DNA from 2 places in the Zhengella sp. genome. Region 1 is predicted to be linked to the other one. Evidence: riboswitches for the same ligand, from Rfam matches in the RefSeq annotation. Region 1 holds a riboswitch; the other holds the start of a gene.
The links. A riboswitch is a leader RNA that binds a small molecule or an ion and turns the genes downstream of it on or off. The one in region 1 is predicted to bind S-adenosylmethionine.

Region 1 (11,039 bases):
TGACATCGACAGCGCCTTCGCCCGAGACGGCTTCGACACCCTTGAAGGCATGCGAGAAGACCTGGTCGAAGCGGTCGATGAAGCGCTCGTCCTTCACCAGCGCGGCGCGGGCGAGGTAGTAGAAGCCTTCCACGTCATAGGTGACGAGATCGGCCTCCATGCCCTCCAGCAGCGAGAGATACTCGCGCAGGGAAACAGGGATCTTGGCGGCCTTGAGTTCCAGAAAGAAGGGTATGAACATGGCGATGAGAATAGTGCGCGCGAAACGCCTTGTCAGCCCGTTTCGTGATGTATTATCTGGTTGAAGACCTGTTTGAGAGCAACCTCGGCTTCAAGCTTGAGAGGGTGCGTTTCCTGCGTCAATGGCGTAGAATGCCGTTGAATTTCCTGCGCCAATGGCGTATATAATGGACACGGTCATGACACTGAGGATCGAGATCGCGGAGACCGAACGGTTCAAGCTCGATTGCGTGATGTACGGGCTGGATGATGCGGTGAAGGCGCGCAAGCTGGAACAGTTGCGTTCAGATCCCGTCATCGGTTTCCAGAAGAACGGTCAATCGCGGCTATGGGAGTGGCATTCGGCAGGGTTCGTGTTCAGTTATGTGCTGACGGATGATCTTTCCCGTCTGATCCTCGTGGAACTACGCCCGGCATCGGCACCGGAAACGGGGCTGTCGGACCGGTTCTGGCTCTGGGTCGACCGGATCGGCAAGTTGAAAAGGCTGTTTGGAGTATAGGCGATGGCGCGGATGAAGGCGAAAAAGACACCGGAACAGGCGGCGGCCGATCTCGCGGAGTCGCTGGAGCAGGCCTACATGTGGTTCAATGGCGACGATTCGAAGGTCACCGTTCACACGTTCGAAATCGAGGTTCCCGATGTGGCCAAGCTGCGCAAGAAGCTGAAGCTGACGCAGGAAGGCTTTGCCACCAAGCTGGGCATTCCCGTCACCACCTTGCGCAATTGGGAGCAGGGACGGCGATACCCTACAGGGCCGGCGCGCAAGCTGCTGTCGCTGATCGAGAAGCGCCCGGAACTGGTGCTGGATCTCGAAGGGGTGAATTGACGGGAGGGGCCTGCAAGCCCGGACCATCAAGAAAACAAGCCCCGGACAGGGTGATGTCCGGGGCTTTTCCATGCGCGCCTCCGCCCGGGGCGCATGATTGCGACGCGGCGGCGTTCAGGCCGCCCGCGCACGGTCGAAGGGGATCTCGACATCCACTTCCAAGGTCGAGACCGGCATGCCGCGCTCCATCTTGACGCGCACATGGCGGCTGTCGACCTGAACATGCCTGGCGATGACGGCGAGGATTTCCTCGCGCAGGACTGCCACCAGATCGAAACCGCCAACCGAAGCCCGTTCATGGGCAAGAAGAATCTGAAGCCGTTCCCGCGCCGCCGAGGCGGACGCCCGCTTCCGGAAAAAGCTCAGGATTTTCATGCAGCCTTCCTTCCGAAGATCTTGTCGAGGAAACTGCGCCTCTCGCCCGGAATGGTGACCGGAATCGCTTCGCCGGCGAGCCGCCGTGCCGCGTTGAAATAGGCCTGGGCGGTGGCGCTGGCGCTGTCGCACAGGGTGACGGGCGAGCCGATATTGGAGGCGCGCAGGATGTTCGGGCTTTCCGGGATGACACCCAGCAGCGGTATCGAGAGGATTTCCAGGACATCGTCGACATTGAGCATGTCGCCGCTGGCTGCCCGGTTCGGATCATAGCGGTTAAGCAGGAGGTGCTTTTCCACGCGGTCGCCCGCCTCGGCCCTGGCCGTCTTGGAATCGAGGAGGCCGATGATGCGGTCGGAATCGCGCACCGAGGAGACTTCCGGATTGGTGACGACAATGGCCGCGTCCGCGTGACGCATGGCCAGCGTCGCTCCGCGCTCGATCCCGGCCGGGCTGTCGCAGATGACCCAGTCGAACGCGCTCTTGAGCGCCGCGATGACCTTTTCGACCCCCTCTGCCGTCAGCTTGTCCTTGTCGCGGGTCTGGGAGGCGGGAAGCAGGTAGAGCGTCTGGAGGCGCTTGTCGCGGATCAGCGCCTGGGCCAGTTTCGCCTCACCCTGGATCACATTGATCAGGTCGTAGACGACGCGCCTTTCCGCGCCCATGACCAGATCGAGATTGCGCAGGCCGACATCGAAATCGACCACGACGACCTTGTCGCCGTTCTGCGCCAGCGCCGCACCGATCGCCGCCGTCGACGTCGTCTTGCCCACCCCGCCCTTGCCGGATGTGACCACGATCACCTTGCCCATGCCGTTCTCCCTCTCCGCACCCCTCGGGGTCAGTTGAATCCTTGCGCCAATATGCTTTCGCCTTCGAGCCAAAGCTGAACCGAGCGGCCATGCAGGCCGGGGTCCAGGTCTTCCGACGTCTGGTAATATCCGGCGATGGCGACGAGTTCGGCTTCCAGCCTGCGGCAGAAGATCCGTGCTGCCTCGTTTCCGGCGGAACCCGCCATGACGCGGCCGCGCAGCGTGCCGTAGACATGCACCGAGCCGCCGGCAATGACTTCGGCGCCCGACGCCACGGAGCCGACGATGGTGATGTCGCCTTCGCTGACAAGCGTCTGGCCGGAGCGCACCGGTTCGGTCACCATGAGGCAGGGTGCCGGGACGCTCGCGCCAAGCTGCACGGGCATGTCGGTGGCTTCGTTTCCCTCGATCCCGGAGGCCGGCAGGCCGCCACTCATGGCGGGCGGCAGGTCGGGGCCGAGATCGGTTTCGCCGGCGCCCTCGATGCCCATGATGCGAATCGAGCGACCCGCGAGCCTGTCCACCAGATCGCGCAGGGTTTCGCGGTCGATGTCCATGCCGGTGACGTCCAGCATGACGGGGCGTTTGAGGAAATAGCCGGCCGAGCGGGAGGCCAGCGCATCGAATCGCTCGAACCAGTCGTCGAGCGGCAGTTCCGGGCTCAGGACGATGGCGAGGAACGAGCGTCCCTTCAGGCGGATGGCTTGGGTCGTGCCGGTTAACACTCTGTTCATCCAGGTAAAGAATCTCTTATCAGCAGATAAGTTAACCATGGTTAACAAATCGTTAACGCGCGCCCTTTGCAGAGGTGGAGAGGAGAGGAAAAAGCCGGGAAATCGCACGGATTTCCCGGCGCGAACCAAGGGCGCCAATGCGTGAGGCACGGCAGGCCAGCGACGTCAGCCCGGCAGGTCAAACGTCCGGCATGTCAATGCCGTGGCTTTCTGCCGCCACATCCTCACAACCATTTGCGGTCGCGGCCGATGTCATCCATGTCGAACGGCGTCGTCTGGTAGACCTGGTTGATCCAGTTGCCGAACAGGAGATGGGCATGGGAGCGCCATCGGTTCAGCGGCTGGTTGAGCGGATTGTCGTCCGGGAAATAGTTGTGCGGCACGGCAATCGGCACATGAGCGGAGACATCGCGCTCGTATTCCTCCTTCAGCGAGGTCGAATCATATTCGATATGGTTGAAGATGTAGAGACGGTTGCCGGCCTTCTCCGATATCAGGCAGGGTCCGGTCTCGCCGCTGTCCATGAGCAGTTCCAGCCCGCGCTTGCCTTCCAGATCGGCCTTGCGCACCTCTGTCCAGCGTGAGACAGGAATCTGGAAATCATCCGAAAAACCAGCAAGATAAGGCGAGACAGGATTGAGGTTCCGGTGCCGGTAGACACCGAAGGCCTTCTTTTCCAGGGCGTATTTTGGTACCTTGTGGAAATGCCAGATGGCGGCCATGGCGCCCCAGCAGATGTTGAAGGTGGAGTGCACGTTGGTCACCGTCCAGTCGAAGATGGCTTCCATCTCGTCCCAGTAGGCCACCTCCTCGAAGGGCAGCAGCTCGATGGGCGCGCCGGTGATGATGAAGCCGTCGAACTTGCGGTGACGGACCTCTTCCCAGGTCTGGTAAAAGGAAATGAGGTGGTCGGCCGGCGTGTTCTTGGGCGTGTGGCCGCTGACGCGCACGAGCGAGAACTCGATCTGCAACGGTGTTGCGCCGACCAGACGCGCAATCTGCGTCTCGGTGCGGATCTTGTTGGGCATGAGGTTCAGGAGGGCGATCTGAAGCGGACGAATATCCTGGCGTATGGCAGAGGATTCGTTCATGACGGACACGCCCTCGCGCACAAGGACATCGCGGGCGGGAAGGGCATCGGGAATGCGGATCGGCATGTGTCGGACTCCAGAATTGCAGGCCGGCCCGCGACGATCTCGCTGCCGGTTCCGTGGCGCTCCTGCTGTCCGCGGCCCTTTTAGCGAGTTGTTTAACGTGGCTGCAAGCCGGCCGGCCAAATCACCACGGGCGAGAACCTATGCTTTCCCGGTTCCGTGGTCAATCTGCCGCAGCCTTTGCCTCGAATGCGACAACAGTCGGCCTCGCTTTTGCCGGCAGAAACGTATACCGGGCTGCTTGCAAAACACCAAGAACGAATGCCGTGCGGGCGGATGGGAGGAAAATGCAGGATACACAGCGCTGGAGTGGCCGTCTGCGGCCTTTCGCAAAAGCCGATGATCGGCGCGGGTTTCGCGAGCTGGCGGTGACGACCGGACTGTTCGCATGCTTGTGGCTTGCCGCCGCATGGCTTTTCGATGCCGGCTACTGGGCGGTTTCGCTCGTCCTGCTGCCGCCGGCCGCCCTCATGCTGGTGCGCCTGTTCATCATCCAGCACGATTGCGGGCATGGTTCGCTGTTTTCCACGCCAACGCTCAACGACCGGGTCGGCCGGCTGCTCGGCGTGCTGACCTTCACGCCCTATGGCTACTGGCGCCACAGCCACAACCTGCACCATGCCGGGTCCGGCAATCTCGACCGGCGTGGCATTGGCGACATCAACACGCTGACGACGGACGAATACCGCGCACGCGGGGTGTGGGGACGGCTTGCCTATCGCGCCTATCGCAATCCGCTTGTCCTGTTCGCCATCGGCCCGGCCTATGTCTTCCTGCTGCAACAGCGCTGGCCTTCCGGTTTCACGGACAGGCGCGAAGCATGGCTTTCTGCCCTGGGAACGAATATCGGCATCGCTGTCGTGCATGGCGGCCTCTGGTATGCGTTCGGCTGGCAGGTGATGCTGGCGGTGCATCTTCCGGTCGTGCTCATGGGGGCAATCGCCGGTGTCTGGCTGTTCTATATCCAGCACCAGTTCGATCCGACCTTCTGGGCGCGGGCACCGGAATGGCAGCGCGAAACGGCGGCGCTGGAAGGCTCTTCCTTTTATGACCTGCCACGGCCGCTGATGTGGGCGACAGGCTATATCGGCATCCATCACGTGCATCACCTTGCCGCCCGCGTGCCGTTCTGGCGCTTGCCGGACGTGCTGGAAGCCTATCCGGAATTCCGCGAAAAGGGTCGGCTGACCTTCTGGCAAAGCCTGAAATGCGTCCGCCTCACGTTGTGGGACGAAGCCTCCAAGCGGCTTGTCAGCTTTTCCGATTTCAGGCGGATGCAGGCGGCGTGATCGGCTGTTGGCGTGCCACGTCCTGCCCCTTTGGACTGAGGGCGTAGATGCCGGGTGATACCCGCTCGAACCAGCCGTAATGGTTGTCGGCCATGATGCGCCTGGCAGTTTCCACCCCGGTCGCACGGGCCACGAGCGCGGCCTTGCTGGGGCCGTTTGCCGACAGGTGCGCCAGGCAGGCCGTCGCATCCTGGCGATAGGCGGTGGTGATGGAGCGGCGGGTCGACCCGCCGGTGTTCGGATCGCCGACGAGGCGGCTGAATTCGCGCAGCAGGCGGCCCTTGCGCGGCTTGGACTTACGCGGCTTGTATGGCGCGGGATCAAGACGGACCTCCGCGAAACCGTCGGAAAGGCGTACCGTGATCAGGCCGAGGCCGAGCCGCCGGCACAGGGTCATGTTCGCCTTCAGGGCCCTGTGGAAGCCAGCGCCCTTGCCGCGCGGCACGGCGACATAGACCGTATCGGAGACCCGTTGGCGCTCGATGGCCTGGTGAAACAGGGCGAGTGAGAAACCCGCCTTCAGTTCCACGATGAGCGGTTCTGCGTCGCCGTCGCGCATGGCGACGATGTCGGCCGCGCCTATCTCACCCTTGACCGTGTAGCCCTGCCCTTCGAGCAGGGTCTTGACGGGCTGGTAGAGATCGGTTTCGCGCGGACGGCTTGCTGCCATGGTGCGGCTCCGTTCGCGCGCCGCCGGATCAATTGCCGCGCTGGCGGGCCAGGAATGCCATGCGTTCGAAAAGATGGACGTCCTGCTCGTTCTTCAGAAGCGCGCCATGCAGTTTCGGCAGTGCGTTCTTCGGGTCGGCGCGCAGGGTTTCCGGATCGACGTCATCGGCGACGAGAAGCCGGATCCAGTCCAGCGCCTCGGAGGTGGACGGCTTCTTTTTCAGGCCCGCCACATCGCGGATCTCGTAGAACTGGCTGAGCGCCTGGGAAACGAGGCGCTGCTTGATGCCCGGATAGTGGACCTCGACGATCTTCTTCAGCGTGTCGGCGTCGGGGAAGCGGATGTAATGGAAGAAGCAGCGGCGCAGGAAGGCGTCGGGCAGTTCCTTCTCGTTGTTGGATGTGATGATGACGATCGGCCGGACCCTGGCGCGCACGGTTTCGCCGGTCTCGTAGACATGGAACTCCATCTTGTCGAGTTCCTGCAAAAGGTCGTTGGGAAACTCGATGTCGGCCTTGTCGATCTCGTCGATCAGAAGCACGACCTTGCGGTCGGCCTCGAAGGCATCCCAAAGCTTGCCGCGCTTGATGTAGTTGCGGATATCGTTGAACCGGTCATCGCCAAGCTGGCTGTCGCGCAGTCGGCTGACGGCATCATATTCATAGAGGCCCTGTTGCGCCTTGGTGGTGGACTTGATGTGCCACTCGATGAGATCGAGGCCGAGTGCAGCGGCCACCTGCTTTGCCAGTTCGGTCTTGCCGGTGCCCGGTTCGCCCTTGACCAGCAGCGGCCGTTCGAGCGCTATGGCGCTGTTGACGGCGATCATCAGATCCTTGTCCGCGACGTAATGTTCGGTTCCCTCGAAACGCATGGGCTCCCTTGCCTTCTTGCCGTGTCGTCGGCCGGAACATTAGGCAGCGTGCTCACCATCCGCAAGGGCTGGACAGCAAAAGGCCCGCGCGATGCGCGGGCCTTTCGGGTCATGCCGGAGACCAGGGTCAGCGGCCGTGGATGTCGGCGGCGGTCACATTGGCGGAATAGTTGCCGTGGATCATGCGGCCATGGTCGGCGGACGGAGCCGTGATGGAGGCGGTGGCCATCCGGTCGATGTCGTAGTTGACGGTGCCCGAAGCCGTGACGCCCGGCGCGCCATAGTCCTGCAGGACGTTGGCGGAGTAGTTGCCCGTGTAGAGGCGGTTGTTTTCGGCGGCGGCCATGCCGGTGGCGGCGATGACGAGGGCGGAGGCGATGATCAGCTTCTTCATGATAGTCTTCCTTCTTTCCATTGGCGCCGGGGTCTTGGGAGGAGGTCCCGGCTATCCGACTGTCCCTTCCCGGGATCAGGTCCGGTGCGGCTTGTCCGCGTTCCGATGGATGGAAGATGATGCTTCGCCCGGACACATGCAAAACAACGAACGGCGACCGGTTCGTGATTGTACAGTCGCGGTTTCGTGACCCGAACGGATGCGAAATAAGCTTGTGAAACAGTGTGTTCGCCAATGTGTGAACAATCTTGCCATTTGCCGGCGAGCCACTGGCGAAGTGCCCGCAAGAGCCTTATATTGCGGTTGCGGTCTGCGCTTCCCGACAGGAACAACATATTCCCGGGGCCTTATCGATCTCCCAGGGAGCTGTCCCTGATCTTGCCCGTGGGCTTGGTCAAACGGCGCCCACCTACTTTGTAGGTTCCCGGGATCGATCTTTCCATCGGTCGCCGTGGATCGCACCTTTCTTCCTCCGGCGTCGCATACCGGCTAGCCAGCGGGGTGAAGCCCCGGCATAAGCAGCCCATGAGCGAAACAAGGCTTCTCAAGAAAAAACTCAGGGTCGAGGCGCTGGCGCGCCGCGACAGGCTCGATGCCAGTTACCGGATCGAAGTCGCCATGAAACTGGCCGACGAGGCCGGTCAGCTGGACCTCGATCCCGGCGCGGTGGTCTCCGGTTTCCTGCCGATCCGTAGCGAACTCGACATCCGCCCGCTGATGATGGCACTGTCGGCGCGCGGAGCGCGGCTGTGCGTGCCGGCCATGATCGACCGGGAAACGGTGGAGTTCCGCGCGCTTGTGCGCGGCGCGCCACTGATCGACAACGGCTTCGGCACGCTGGCCCCGCCTCCGGACACCGAACTGCTGTCGCCGGGCCTGATGCTGATGCCGCTGGCGGCCTTCGACCGGGCGGGCAACCGGATCGGCTATGGCGCGGGCTATTACGACCGGGCCATTGCCGCCCTGCGGGCGAACGGCCACAGGCCGCGTCTCGTCGGCATGGCCTTCGATTGCCAGGAGGTCGATGCGGTTCCGGCCGAGGCCCATGACGTGCCGCTGCATGCCATGTGGACGGAGAGCGGGTTGCGGGTGCTGAAAAACGAGCCGTGAGCCGGCCTGGCCGGATGCCGGGCGAAGGCCGGCGGTGTGACAATCTTCACATGAGCGGCGTGTTGGCGCTTGCGCCCGGTTGCCTCGCGCTGATAATGCGCTGCCATGAGATTGCTTTTTCTTGGTGACATGGTCGGCCGGTCCGGCCGCACGGCCGTCTGGGACCGGCTTCCGGGCCTGATTTCCGATTTCCGGCTGGATTTCGTGATCGTCAACGGCGAGAACGCCGCCGGCGGTTTCGGCATCACGGAAGATATCTACCGGCAAACGATCGAGGCGGGTGCCGACGTGGTGACCACGGGCAACCATGTCTGGGACCAGCGCGAGGCGCTTTCGTTTGCCTCGCGCGAGGACCGTTTCCTGCGGCCGGTGAATTATCCGCTGGGCACGCCGGGGCGTGGAACCGGCGTCTACGAAGCGCGCAACGGCGCCCGCGTCCTGGTTGCCAACGTGATGGGCCGGGTGTTCATGCACCCGGAACTGGACGACCCCTTCGTCGCCGGCGCCAATGTTCTTGAACATTGCGCGCTGGGCGAGCAGGCGGATGCGGTGGTGTTCGATTTCCATGCCGAGGCGACATCGGAAAAGATGTGTTTCGGCCATTTCATGGACGGCAAGGCAAGCCTCGTCGTCGGCACGCATACTCATTGCCCGACAGCCGATCACCAGATTCTGGCCAACGGCACGGGCTACATGTCGGATGCCGGCATGTGCGGCGACTACGATTCCTCGCTCGGCATGGACAAGGAGGAGCCGCTCAACCGGTTCCTCTCCAAGGTGCCGAAAGGGCGGTTCGAGGCGGCCAACGGCCCGGCCACGATCTGTGGCGTGGGGCTGGACATTTCCGACCGGACGGGGCTTTGCGAGCGCATCGCGCCGCTCAGGCTCGGGCCGCGGCTGGCCGAAACCGTGCCGGATTTCTGGTAATCGCCGTTACAAGTCCTTTTTCTTCGGCTGACGTGCCTTCCATTCCGCGGGCAACTGATCGCGCTCCTTGAGCCAGGGATGGATGGAGACGGCCCGGGCGAGCGCGCCATAGGCGGCCCTGGTGCGTCCGGTGCGCAGCAGGACGTGATAGAGGCCAGACCATGCCCCGAAATGACGCGGCTCCAGCGCAACGGCCTTTTCCAGATCGGAAAGCGCGCCTTCATGGTTGTCACGCAGGAAGCGGACGAAGGCCCGCTGGTTCCAGCCCTCTGCATAGTCCGGTGCGCGCGACACAGCGATGTCGAACCGGGCTTCTGCGGCCTTGAAATCGTAGGCCTCGCGGCGTTCCATGCCCTTGTCCATGGCCGCGCGCACATCAGCGTCCGGCGCCTTGTCCAGCCAGTATTGCCAGATCTCGCCTTCCAGCCGCCGGCCCTCGCTTTCACTCGCGGCGGCCGCCAGATGCGAGAAAAGGCGGTCCTCGACCTCATCCGCATGGCCTGCCGTCAAGGACAGCGCCAGGACACAGGCTGCGAGCAACATTCGCACCGCCTAGACTCCCTTGAGGATGACGATGGTCGGCTGGCGCGGCAGGTCGCGGATGGAGACCGTGATGGAGTCCTCATCGCGAAATTCCACGGCGAAGTCGCCGCGCACACGCGACAGGTAGCGGTCGAGGGTGGTGTAGCGGCGATGCATGGGCAGCACGATGGAGCTTTGCAGGCGCCGTGTGATCTCGGCCATGCCGTCATGGGAAAGCGTCAGGCCGCCGTCTATGGGAACCATGAGGATGTCGAGCCGGCCAATGGCGGCGTAGTGCGCGTCGGTCAGATCGTGATGCAGGTGGCCGAGATGGCCGATGCACAGATCGGCGACTTCGAAGATGAAGATCGAATTGCCGTCCTTCATCATGTAGTCGCCCATGCGAATGTCGGTGGGGACGTTGCGCACGTAAAGGTCGTCGATCACGACACGATGCTCCGCCGGGCCGTCGCCATCGGGGTTCCAGCCCGGCAGCACATGTTCGATGCCGGGATCCGGGTTCATCGTGAAATGGGTCGAATGGGCGCGGTTCATGGTGATGACGCGCGGCAGCGGATCGTAGCCGTGATAGCCGGAGAAATCGGTGGCGGCGCGCACGCCTGCCGGTGTTTCGATGACATAGGTGGAATGGCCGGCATAGGTGATCTTCACCTTGCCCGGCTGGTATTGTACCGGCCACATGGGCGCAAGCGAGGCATAGCGGACGGGCTTTTCCTGCCGGTTCAGATCATGTGCGATGGCCATGCACTTGGAGGGCGCGGGCGCGCCTTGTGCCGAACCGGTTTCCGGAATGGCGATGGCGGCGAGCGCGGCGAGCGCGGCGGCCAGGAATGCCCGGCGCGGACTGTCGAAGGAAAGGCAGGTCAAGGCACGCATGTCTTGTTCCCCGGCTGTTTGGCTGGCCCCGGCAGACAAACAGGCTAGGACGAGCATGCGTCAGCGGCAAGATCTGCGCGATCACGCCCGCGTGATCGGCTGCGGTCCATGGCCAGCGGGATGGGGGCTCAGGCGGTCATCTCCTCCCATCGTTTGCGGATGGCCTCGTAGCCGTCATCGGGTTGGCGCGGCCAGGACAGTTCGTCAGGGGCGATCG
Region 2 (11,039 bases), on a different contig from region 1:
GACAAGAGGCAGACCATACGCCTGCCGCACCGTTTCGCCGGCGCTCTGGCCGCCGCCATGGTGCTGAAGCTGACCTTTCCGGCAGAGGCCTCGGCCGAGCAGCGCTATTTCTACTATCTCCAGGGGCGCCATGTTTCTGCATTCTTCGTGTCGCTTCTCGACCTGCAATACATGTTTGCTTCCAATGATTTCGAAAAGCGCATCGCCGGCATGGCGCCGGAGGCGCCTTTCAGCGGCGATGTGGATTGCGGCAACGGGCAGCGGCCGGACATCATCGTCGTGCTGGAAGAGAGCATGACCGACCCGGCCATCTTTCCCGAGATGCCGCACGGCAAGGCGATCTCCCGCCGGATGCAGGGCGCGGCAGACACCTTCAAGCCGCTTTTCGTCGAGACCTTCGGCGGCGGAACCTGGATCTCCAATCTTTCGCTGATGACCGGGCTGTCGGCGACCGATTTCGGGTGGCGCAGCCCCTATCTGACCATGATGCTGGAAGGAAAGGTGCGCGGAGCGCTGCCCGAGATGCTCTCGCAATGCGGATACCGGACGGCGGCGATCCTTCCGCTCAACTACACCTTCGTCAACGAAGGTCCCTTTCTTTCATCCATCGGCTTCGAGACGGTTCTCGACCGGTATGACATCGGAGCATCGTCCTACCACATGCGGGATGCGTTCTATTTCGACGCCGCGAGCCAGTTTGTCGAAGGGCACAGGGAACAGGACGAACGGCCGCTCTTCCTGCTCGTCCAGACCATGATTGCCCATTCGCCCTATGAAGAGGCCCTGCTGCCGGGCGTGCAACCGGACGCCGCCTCCCTCGATCCGGACCCGCAAACCGCCGAATATCTGCGCCGCATGGTGATCGGGCGCCAGGACTTCGAGACGTTCGCCGCGCGCGAGACCGCCCGCAAACAGGACCGCGGCCTCATCGTCATGAGTTTCGGCGATCATCAGACCTATGTGACGCTTGACCACGCCAAGCGCCTGTCGGGCGAGGATGCGCTGGCCCGGCCGCGCTCCATGGCCTATCGCACCTTCTACACGGTTTCTCCGCAGACCGGCGCCACAGCGCCGGCGCCCATCGACATCGCCTATCTGTCCACAGCCCTGCTGGACGCCGCAGGGATACCCGGATCGGATGTCTTCAAGGATTTGCGGCGGCTTGCGGGCCATTGCGGCGGGCGGTTCCACGACTGCCCCGACCGCGCCGGCGTGGACCGGCATATTGCGCGGCGCATCGCCGGCGGGCTGCTCGACCTGGGCGGCGATGACGCGGCCGCGCCTGGTTCCTGACCGCGCCCGCCCCTGCCCACTGTCACAGTGAGCGACGGTCACCCGCCGCAACACCGGCGCGGGCCTTGTAGGCTTCAGCGTCGCCGAAATCGGCGAAACCGGCATGGTAGGGATGGATGCCCCTGGCCTGTCTGGCATGCTTGATCGGGCACCAGCGGGTTTCCGTGCGCGCCGCGATCTCCCGCACATAGGCAAGAAGGCCATTGGCATAGGAACAGTACCAGCAATTGAGCTTTTCCAACCCGTTCAGATAGGCCAGCCTGTAGCGGTCGAAGACTATGTAATCGGCGCGCCGCACCTTCTCCAGCCCGTATGCGGGGAAGCAGACAGCCTGATAGACGGACGCAAAGACATCGAGCAGGACGAGCGGAATGAAGACCGAATAGATGACCGGTGCTGTCAGGATCACGGATAGACGGGCACCGGCGACGTATTTCAGCCAATGCGTCCGCATCTGGCGATGCAGGCGCAGGACTTCGGCCTCGAAGACAACCCGGCCGCGCTCCATGCGGTAGTTGAATGCCGCGCGGCGCTCCGCGATGGCCCTCTCAAGGTCGTCCTGCAGTTTCTCGAACTTCTCGGCCAGTTCCGGATAAATCGCCATTGCCATCTTCCCGCTGCGGTAGAGCCAAATCCTGGCGGGAAAGGGAGCCATGCGCCTTGGCTCAGGTCAAGGCAGGTGCCTTCAGCGGAAATGCTTCGACAGTTTCAGGCCCTGCGCCTGATAGTTCGATTTCAGGTCCGCACCGTAGAGGGTGCCGGGGCGCGCCAGCATGTGCTCATAGACGAGACGGCCGACGATCTGCCCGTGTTCGAGAATGAAGGGCACTTCATGGCTGCGCACTTCCAGCACGGCGCGCGCGCCCTTGCCGCCTGCCGAGGCATGGCCGAAACCGGGGTCGAAGAAACCGGCATAGTGGACCCGGAATTCGCCCACCAGCGGATCGAAGGGCGTCATTTCGGCGGCAAAATCCGGCGGCACATGAACCGCCTCGCGGCTGACGAGGATGTAGAACTCGTCCGGATCGAGCACCAGTTCGCCCAGGCCCCTGCCCTGCAACGGCTCCCAGAAATCCAGCACGTCATGGGCGGCGCGGCGGTCCACATCCACCAGGCCGGTATGGTGCTTGCCGCGATAGCCGATCAGGCCGCCTTCGCCGCCCATCAGGTCGATGGACAAGGCTACCCCGCCACCGGAAATATGCGGTTCGCCCTCGTCCACCAGCGCCTCGGAGCGGTGGAGCAGCATCAGCTCGCCTTCCGACAGCAGCGAATGGCCGTTGCGGAAGCGGATCTGGCTCAGCCTGGACCCGGTGCGCACGACGATGGGAAAGGTGCGCGGGCTGACCTCGATGAAGAGCGGGCCCGAATAGCCACGCGCGATCTTGTCGAATTCGCGGCCGTGGTCCGTCATCACGCGGGTGAAGATGTCGAGCCGGCCGGTGGAGCTTTTCGGATTGGCCGATGCCGAAACCGTGTCGGGCAGATGCAGGCTTTCCAGCAGCGGGATGATGTAGACGCAGCCTGTTTCAAGAACCGCGCCCTCGGACAGGTCGATCTCGTGCAGCTTCAGTCGCTCCAGCTTGCTTTCCACCGTCGCCGACGGACCCGGCAAAAAGGAAGCACGGACGCGATAGGCCGTATGGCCAAGACGCAAGTCGAGGCTGGCGGGCTGGACCTGGTCATCATCCAGCGGACGGGCGCTGATCAGCCCGCCCGTCTTGTGCAGTTCGGCAATGTCACGGTCCGGCAGAATGCCTGTCTGGCGCACGGTGCCGCCCTCCCCTGTCTGGCCGCAGAGCATTAACGCGCAAGCGCGTTGACGCAAGGGATCTGCAAGCCTATAAGCCCGTTTATCCCGTGGTGATTTGGCCGGCCGGCTTGCAGCCACGTTAAACAAGTCGCTAAAAAGGGCCGAATGACACCGGCTTTGCGACTTTCGCGGCCGGTTTTTTGTTGTGAAGGCTTGACCGATGGCTGAGACAAAACGCCCCCTCCACCCGCAGACAACCCTCGTTCACGGCGGCACGCTGCGCTCGCAGTTCGGCGAAACATCGGAAGCGATGTATCTGACGCAGGGCTTCGTCTATGACAGCGCGGAGGCTGCGGAAGCCCGTTTCAAGGGCGAGGCGCCCGGCTTCATCTATTCCCGCTACGCCAATCCGACCGTCGACATGTTCGAAAGGCGGATGGCGGCGCTGGAAGGGGCGGAAGACGCGCGGGCAATGGCGTCCGGCATGGCCGCCGTTTCGGCCGCCCTGCTCTGCCAGCTCAAGGCGGGCGACCACATCGTCGCGGCCAAGCAGTTGTTCGGCTCCTGCCGGTGGGTGGCGGAAACGCTGTGTCCGAAATTCGGCATCGAGACCACGATCATCGACGGCACCAGCCCGGAGGCGTGGGAGGCTGCCATCCGGCCGAACACGAAGGTGTTCTTCCTGGAAAGCCCGACGAATCCGACACTGGCGGTGATCGACATCGCGGCGGTCACAGCCCTTGCCAATGCCCATGGCATCACGGTCGTTGTCGACAATGTCTTCGCGACGCCGCTTTACCAGAAGCCGCTGGAACTGGGCGCCCATGTGGTCGTCTATTCGGCCACCAAGCACATTGACGGGCAGGGCCGGTGCCTTGGCGGCATCGTGCTGTCATCGAAGGACTGGATCGACGAGAACCTGCACGACTATTTCCGCCATACCGGCCCCAGCCTTTCGCCGTTCAACGCCTGGACGCTGCTGAAGGGGCTGGAAACGCTGCCGCTGCGCGTGGCGCAGCAGACGGCGAGCGCGGGCCAGATCGCCGATTTCCTGGCCGGTCACGGCAAAGTGGCGCAGGTCATCTATCCCGGGCGGGCCGACCATCCGCAGGCCGCCATCATCGCGCGGCAGATGGCCGGCGGCTCCACCATGGTCTGCATGGAACTGAATGGCGGCAAGGACGCTGCCTTCGCCTTCGAGAACGCCCTGGAGATCTTCGCCATTTCCAACAATCTGGGCGATGCCAAGAGCCTCGTCACCCACCCCAGCACGACCACGCACAAGAACCTGAGCGAGGAGGCGCGGCTGGAACAGGGCATCCGGCCCGGCACGGTGCGCCTGTCGGTCGGGCTGGAACATGCCGGCGACCTGATCGCCGATCTCGAACAGGCGCTGGCGCGGGCCTGACCGGTCAGCGGCGCGCGGCGAATGTGCGCCGGGCCAGCAGGATGCGCATGGCCGCCGTGTAGAGGCACACGGCGGCGAAACACCACGCGATGACGGCGAACCAGGCCGGGAACAGGCACATGGCGACGAAGACGGCAATGGTCTCGGTGGCTTCCGCCAGGCCGGTGGTGAAATAGAGCGACTTTTCGCCCCGGGCCGTGGTTTCCATGGCATGGCGCTCGGCCAGCACCGCATAGGCCAGAAAACTGGCGCCATTGGCATAGAAGGTGAAGAGAAGCGCCGCGGCCGCCAATGCATTGGCTTGCGGGTCGAGCATGGCGAAGGCCAGCGGGATGGCGCCGTAGAAAATGAAATCCAGGACGATGTCGAGATAACCGCCATAGCCGGTCTTGCCGCGGATCGCGGCGACGGCGCCGTCAAGCCCGTCGGCGAGCCGGCTGGCGAGCAGCAGGGCGAGCCCGGTCCATAGCCATCCGCCTGCAATGGCGCCAGCCGCCGCCATGCCGATCGCCCAGCCGCACCAGGTCACCATGTTTGCACTGACGCCCCAGGCGGCCAGCTTGCGCGCCATGGCCCTGAGGCCCGGATCGATGCGCCTGCGCACCCAGCCATCCAGCATGCTATCCCCCGTGAAAATGACCGCGCCTTGGCGGTTGCTCATCCTGTCGCGATTCAAGACGGGCGGGCAAGACCCGGTTTTTCAACAGAACTCCGATCGCACCCGATAGGCCGAAACGCCTCTATTCAGCAATGGTTGAACGGCTTGCTCGTCCGAACTGCGAACGACTTGACGCCATGGATCAACCTGTGTTTGTTTTCATCGCAAATACAACTATATGTTGTTTTTTCCTGAGCTTCTTTCTGAGGTTGAGGATTTCTCGGTTTCCCGTTCCGGCACCACCGTTCCTGACTGTCCGGGCCAAGCCCGTTGACGACAGGGCGCGCCATGGGTGTATGATCGCGCATTGGAGCCTGCCATGTATCGAGCACGTACCGAAAACATCGAAGTCAGCGTCGAGCCGATCTATCTCGATGACGAATCCGAGCCCGAGGAAAACCGCTTCTTCTGGGCCTACCAGGTTCTGATCGCCAATGAGGGCGATGTCGCTGTCAAGCTGCTCTTCCGGCACTGGCGCATCACTGACGCCCATGGACGGGTGGAAGAGGTACGCGGGCCGGGCGTGGTGGGCGAACAGCCGGTGATCGCGCCGGGCAGCCAGTTCGAATACACGTCGGGCTGCCCTCTGCCCACCCCTTCGGGCATCATGCAGGGCAGCTACACGATGAGCGACGCCCAGGGCCGGCACTTCGATGTCGACATTCCGGCATTCTCGCTGGACATTCCCGGCACCGTTCGCATGGTCAACTGACCTGCCGGCGGTTCATTCCTTCTTCAGGTCCGCCGGATCGAACGTGTAGCTGGTGGAACAGAATTCACAGGTTACCTGGATCCTGCCGTCCTCGATGCTCTCGTCGATCTCCTCGGCGGTGAAGCCGTCGAGGATCGCGCCGATCTTTTCGCGGGTGCAGGAGCATTTGTCATGGACCGGTGCCGGCTCATAGACCGTCGCGCCATGCTCATGGAACAGACGGTAGAGCAGGCGCTCGGCGCCGACGGTCGGATCCCAGAGTTCCGTCGGCTCGATGGTAGCAAGAAGCGCCTCCGTTTCGCGCCAGGCATTGTCCACCGGGACATGGGCGCTGCCATCGTCGCCGTCGCCGCCATGCAGGTCGGGCATGCGCATGCGCTCCGGCGCATCGGGCAGGAACTGGGCGACGATGCCACCGGCGCGCCATTGCTGGAGGTTTCCGGGCAGGATTTGCCGGCCGGCCGAAAGGCGTACGGCGGTGGGGATCTGCTCGGACTGGCGGAAGTATTTCTGCGCCACCGTTTCGAGGCTGGACCCGTCCAGTTCGACAATTCCCTGATAGCGCTGCATGTGAACGCCCTGGTCGATGGTCAGGGCCAGGATGCCCTTGCCAAGGAGATCCTCCGGCGCGGTGCGGCCGGTTTCCACCGCCTCGGCGAGCCGCGCCTCGTCATATCGGGCATAGGCGCGTACGCCGTCCGGCGTGGTGAAGTCGGCCACCAGCATGTCCACCGGCCCGTCGGACTGGGTCTGGAAGATGAACTTGCCGTTGAACTTCAGCGATGTGCCGAGCAGGACCGCCAGCGTCGTCGCCTCGGCCAGAAGCAGGCTGACCTCCGGCGGATAAGCGTGGCGGGAGAGAATGGAATCCAGTTCCGGGCCAAGCTGGACAATGCGGCCGCGCACATCCAGAGGCGACACCTGAAACGGCACGACGGCATCGTCGCCGGCGTGTCCGATCTCGCCAAGCTCCTTGTCACTGTCAGTCACGGTCAGCGCCCCGCTGTGAAACACCAGTTGATGATGGCCTTTTGCGCATGAAGCCGGTTTTCAGCCTCGTCGAAGACCACGGAATGCGGTCCGTCGATGACCTCGTCGGTCACTTCCTCGCCCCGATGGGCAGGAAGACAATGCATGAACAGGGCGTCGGGTTTCGCATGCGCCATCAGTTCCGCGTTGACCTGGTAGGGCAGAAAGACGTTATGCCCGCGGGCGCGGTGCTCCTGCCCCATCGAAACCCAGGTGTCGGTGACCACGCAATCGGCGCCGGTCACGGCTTCCACCGGGTCGGGGGTCAGCGTGATGGTGCCGCCATTTGCGCGGGCCCAGTCGACGAATGCCGGCGAGGGCTCGCTGCCTTCCGGATGCGCGATGGCCAGTTCGAACCGGAAGCGGGCTGACGCCTCCATGAGCGAATGGAGAACATTGTTGCCATCACCGGTCCAGGCGAAACGCTTTCCGGCAACCGGCCCGCGATGCTCCTCGAAGGTCAGCAGGTCGGCCATGATCTGGCAGGGATGCGTGTCATCGGTCAGGCCGTTGATGACGGGAACGGTCGCCGCATCGGCCAGTTCGAGCAGGCGGGCATGCTCTGTGGTGCGGATCATGATCGCATCGACATAGCGCGACAGAACCTTCGCGGTGTCCGCGATCGTCTCGGAGCGGCCGAGCTGCATCTCGGTACCGGTGAGCATGATCGTCTCGCCGCCGAGCTGGCGCATGCCGACATCGAAGGAAACGCGGGTGCGCGTGGACGGCTTCTCGAAGATCATGGCCAGCACCTTGCCCTCCAGCGGACGCGGACCTTGACCGGCCTTGGTGGCTGCCTTGATCTGGCGGGCGCTGTCGAGCATCCCGCGCAGTTCCGATGGACTGACGGCGGAAAGGTCGAGGAAATGGCGCATGGTGTCGGCCATGGCTGGGCTCCATCCGTTTCTTGTGATTGGCTATGGCGTGGCCAGGCTGGCGGCGGCCTCGCGAACCCGCTCGACCGCGATGCGGATCTCGTCGTCGGAGGCGGTGAGCGGCGGCAGGAAGCGAAGGACGTTGTCGCCTGCCGGCACGGCCAGAAGCCTGGCGGCCCGCAATGCGGTATTGACCGTCGCATTGGGCATCACGCATTTCACGCCGAGCATGAGGCCCGACCCGCGCACCTGTGCCAGCACGTCCGGAAATTCGTCGACGACCGAGGCAAGACCCTGCTTGAAGAGCAGCGCCTTGCGCGACACTTCCTCCAGGAACCCGTCTTCCAGAACCACGTCGAGCACGGCATTGGCCACTGCCATGGCCAGCGGATTGCCGCCAAAGGTGGTGCCGTGCGTACCGGCAGCCATGCCGCTGGCCGCCTCTTCCGTTGCAAGGCAGGCGCCGACGGGGAACCCGCCGCCAATGCCTTTCGCGATGGCCATGATGTCTGGCGTCACGCCCGACCATTCATGTGCGAACAGACGGCCGGTGCGCCCGACGCCGCTCTGCACCTCGTCGAGGATGAGCAGCGCGCCGCTCCTGTCGCACAGGTCGCGCAGGTCGCGCATCGTCTCGCCCGATACCGGCCGGATGCCGCCCTCGCCCTGGATCGGCTCGATGAGAATGGCAGCGGTGGTTTCGCCCATGGCTGCGAGCAGGGCTTCCCGGTCGCCGAAGGGCACCTGCATGAAGCCCGGCGCCTTCGGGCCGAAGCCCTCAAGGTATTTCGCCTGTCCGCCAGCGGCGATGGTGGCCAGGGTGCGCCCGTGGAAGGCGCCCTCGAAGGTGATGATGTCGATCCGCTCCGGCTGGCCCTTCTGAAAATGGTAGCGGCGCGCGGTCTTGATCGCGCATTCCAGCGCCTCGGCGCCCGAATTGGTGAAGAACACCTTGTCGGCAAAGGTATGCTCGGCAAGCCGCTCGGCGAGCCGGCGCTGGCCGGGAATCTCGAAAAGGTTGGATGTGTGCCACAGCTTGCCGGCCTGCTCGGTGAGCGCGGCAACGAGATGGGGATGGCAATGGCCAAGCGAGTTGACCGCGATGCCGCCGGAGAAGTCCAGATAACGGTCGCCGTCGCTCATATGGAGCCATGATCCCTCCCCGCGTTCCGGCGACACCGGAATGCGTGCATAGGTATCAAACAATGCGGACCCAGACATACCGTCCCATCTCCAGAGAGAGCCCCGGACGGGGCAAGGAAAATCAAAAAAAGCCGCCTCTCCGGGCGGCCGGCGGCACTATTCCCGTTCTACGGCATGAAGTCAATCTATGCCGCTCCGGCGGGTATTTCAAACGCCGCAAACGGGCCCCGGCACGATCTGTCGCATTTCGGACTCACCCCGGAAGCAAATTTGGGGAAAACCGCGAAAAGGTCGGACGGCACGAGGCCGGACTCTTGTCACCGAGTCACCGGGTATTGTAGCTTTCAGCCAATCAAAGACTACATCTCGTGCGGCGAACCCTACATGTTGCGTATCAGGGCGCCCGGTCATCCGGGCGGACGCCGGGGGATTCAATGAAATGCGGCGACCGGAGCAATGACCATGAACTGGACCGATGAGCGGGTTGAACTCCTCAAGAAACTATGGGCGGAGGGCCTGAGCGCCAGCCAGATCGCCGCCCAGCTGGGCGGGGTGAGCCGCAACGCGGTGATCGGCAAGGTCCACCGGCTCAAGCTCTCCGGGCGCGGCCGCCCGGCTGCCAGCCAGCAGCGGCCCAAGAAAACCGGCCGCCCCGCGGCCGCCACACCGGCCAAACCGGCACAGCGGACCGGAAATCCAGCGCCGCGGCCGACGCCGATGACCTCGGGGGCGAACGCGCTGAAAGCCGACTTCGATGTCGATGTGATCGCGGAGGAAGTGCCCGCCCCGCGCAGCCTCGAAGTGGTCGTGCCGATTTCGCGCAAACTGGCGCTTACCGACCTGACCGAACGCACCTGCAAGTGGCCGATCGGCGATCCGCTGGCCGAGGATTTCCATTTCTGCGGCAACGATTCCGGCGAGAGCGGACCCTATTGCACCTATCATGCGCGCCTGGCCTTCCAGCCTGCTTCCGAGCGGCGGCGCAACCGCTAAACCGCGCCGGCGGGAACCGTCTCGCCCGACATGGCGGTGAGGCAGTTCGACTTGTTGCCCCGCCGGCAGACAGCCTGAATGCATCCACGGCCTTCAAGGCCGCGATTTCAGGACTTGAAAGCGACCGTGTGACTGTCATCATCCTTCGGCCGGTCCGCTTCGAGCTGACGGCCGGTGGCGATGAAATAGACCGTCTCGGCCACATTGGTCGCATGATCGCCGATGCGCTCGATGTTCTTGGCGCAGAAGAGCAGATGGGTGCAGGCAGAGATGTTGCGCGGATCCTCCATCATGTAGGTCAGCAACTCGCGAAAAAGCGAGGTGTACATGCTGTCGATTTCCTCGTCCCGGTCGCGCATGGCCGGGATGCGGTCGACGGAGCGCGTGGCATAGGCGTCCAGAACATCCTTGAGCTGGCCAAGCGCCAGTTCCGCCAGCGCCTCCAGTCCCCGGTAGAAGCTGCGCGGCTGCGTGTCGCGGGTGATGACGGCAACGCGCTTGGCAATGCTCTTGCCGAGATCGCCCACCCGCTCAAGGTCGGCGGCAATGCGCATGGCGCCGACAACCTCGCGCAGGTCCTGCGCCATCGGCTGGCGGCGCGCGATGATGGCCACGGCCTTGTCGTCTATCTCGCGCTGCAACCGGTCCAGAACCATGTCGCGGTCGCGCACCTCGTCGCCAAAGCTTTCGTCGGCCCGCACCAGTGCCGAAACCGCGTCGAAGACAATCGATTCCGCCATTCCGCCCATCTGGGCGATCTTGTCGGACAGGGCATGAAGATCGGCATCGAAGCCGCGTACCGTGTGATTTGATTCCGGCATTTGAAAACCTGTTTCCTCCCATGGATGCTTTCGTCGCGAAACTCGCTCCATTTGAATAACCGGCTAACATGTTTTGCCGGACTTGTCGTGCGATACCTGTTTCCTGCCGCCTGCTATAAAATGCATGCATGGCAAACAGACAGGCCGGCGGCAGGGGATCAGGCCAGCGGGAGCACTACGGTGAAGGTCGATCCCTGGCCCGGTTCCGATTCAATGCGCAACTGGCCGCTGTGACGGGCCACGATGTGCTTGACGATGGCGAGCCCGAGGCCAGTGCCCTTGCGCAGCCGGCTCTCGTCGGCGTCAACGCGGTAGAAGCGCTCGGTGATCCGCGGAAGATGCTCCCTGGCAATT

Region 2: it holds a riboswitch for S-adenosylmethionine, as region 1 does, so the genes downstream of both, R3D65_RS09485 (O-succinylhomoserine sulfhydrylase) here and metA (homoserine O-succinyltransferase) in region 1, are expected to answer to the same signal.

What each region holds. Positions count from the first base shown of each region.
Region 1 covers NZ_JAWKWO010000001.1:1,193,113-1,204,151, reverse strand. The annotation lists gene R3D65_RS05755 (VWA domain-containing protein) at 1-241, opposite strand, end outside; gene R3D65_RS05750 (hypothetical protein) at 420-740, shown strand; gene R3D65_RS05745 (helix-turn-helix domain-containing protein) at 744-1,067, shown strand; gene minE (cell division topological specificity factor MinE) at 1,182-1,442, opposite strand; gene minD (septum site-determining protein MinD) at 1,439-2,254, opposite strand; gene minC (septum site-determining protein MinC) at 2,284-2,988, opposite strand; gene metA (homoserine O-succinyltransferase) at 3,213-4,145, opposite strand; SAM riboswitch at 4,205-4,283, opposite strand; gene R3D65_RS05720 (fatty acid desaturase) at 4,430-5,431, shown strand; gene R3D65_RS05715 (DUF2161 domain-containing phosphodiesterase) at 5,409-6,101, opposite strand; gene R3D65_RS05710 (AAA family ATPase) at 6,130-6,972, opposite strand; gene R3D65_RS05705 (hypothetical protein) at 7,100-7,366, opposite strand; RNA gene ssrS (6S RNA) at 7,671-7,828, shown strand; gene R3D65_RS05695 (5-formyltetrahydrofolate cyclo-ligase) at 7,892-8,476, shown strand; gene R3D65_RS05690 (YmdB family metallophosphoesterase) at 8,582-9,403, shown strand; gene R3D65_RS05685 (hypothetical protein) at 9,410-9,946, opposite strand; gene R3D65_RS05680 (MBL fold metallo-hydrolase) at 9,956-10,822, opposite strand; gene R3D65_RS05675 (GFA family protein) at 10,951-11,039, opposite strand, start outside.
Region 2 covers NZ_JAWKWO010000002.1:712,845-723,883, reverse strand. The annotation lists gene R3D65_RS09500 (sulfatase-like hydrolase/transferase) at 1-1,293, shown strand, start outside; gene R3D65_RS09495 (hypothetical protein) at 1,316-1,897, opposite strand; gene R3D65_RS09490 (2'-deoxycytidine 5'-triphosphate deaminase) at 1,979-3,097, opposite strand; SAM riboswitch at 3,144-3,222, shown strand; gene R3D65_RS09485 (O-succinylhomoserine sulfhydrylase) at 3,267-4,454, shown strand; gene R3D65_RS09480 (CDP-alcohol phosphatidyltransferase family protein) at 4,459-5,073, opposite strand; gene apaG (Co2+/Mg2+ efflux protein ApaG) at 5,432-5,824, shown strand; gene R3D65_RS09470 (Hsp33 family molecular chaperone) at 5,837-6,814, opposite strand; gene argF (ornithine carbamoyltransferase) at 6,817-7,740, opposite strand; gene R3D65_RS09460 (aspartate aminotransferase family protein) at 7,771-8,949, opposite strand; gene R3D65_RS09455 (GcrA family cell cycle regulator) at 9,334-9,864, shown strand; gene phoU (phosphate signaling complex protein PhoU) at 9,972-10,685, opposite strand; gene R3D65_RS09445 (ATP-binding protein) at 10,844-11,039, opposite strand, start outside.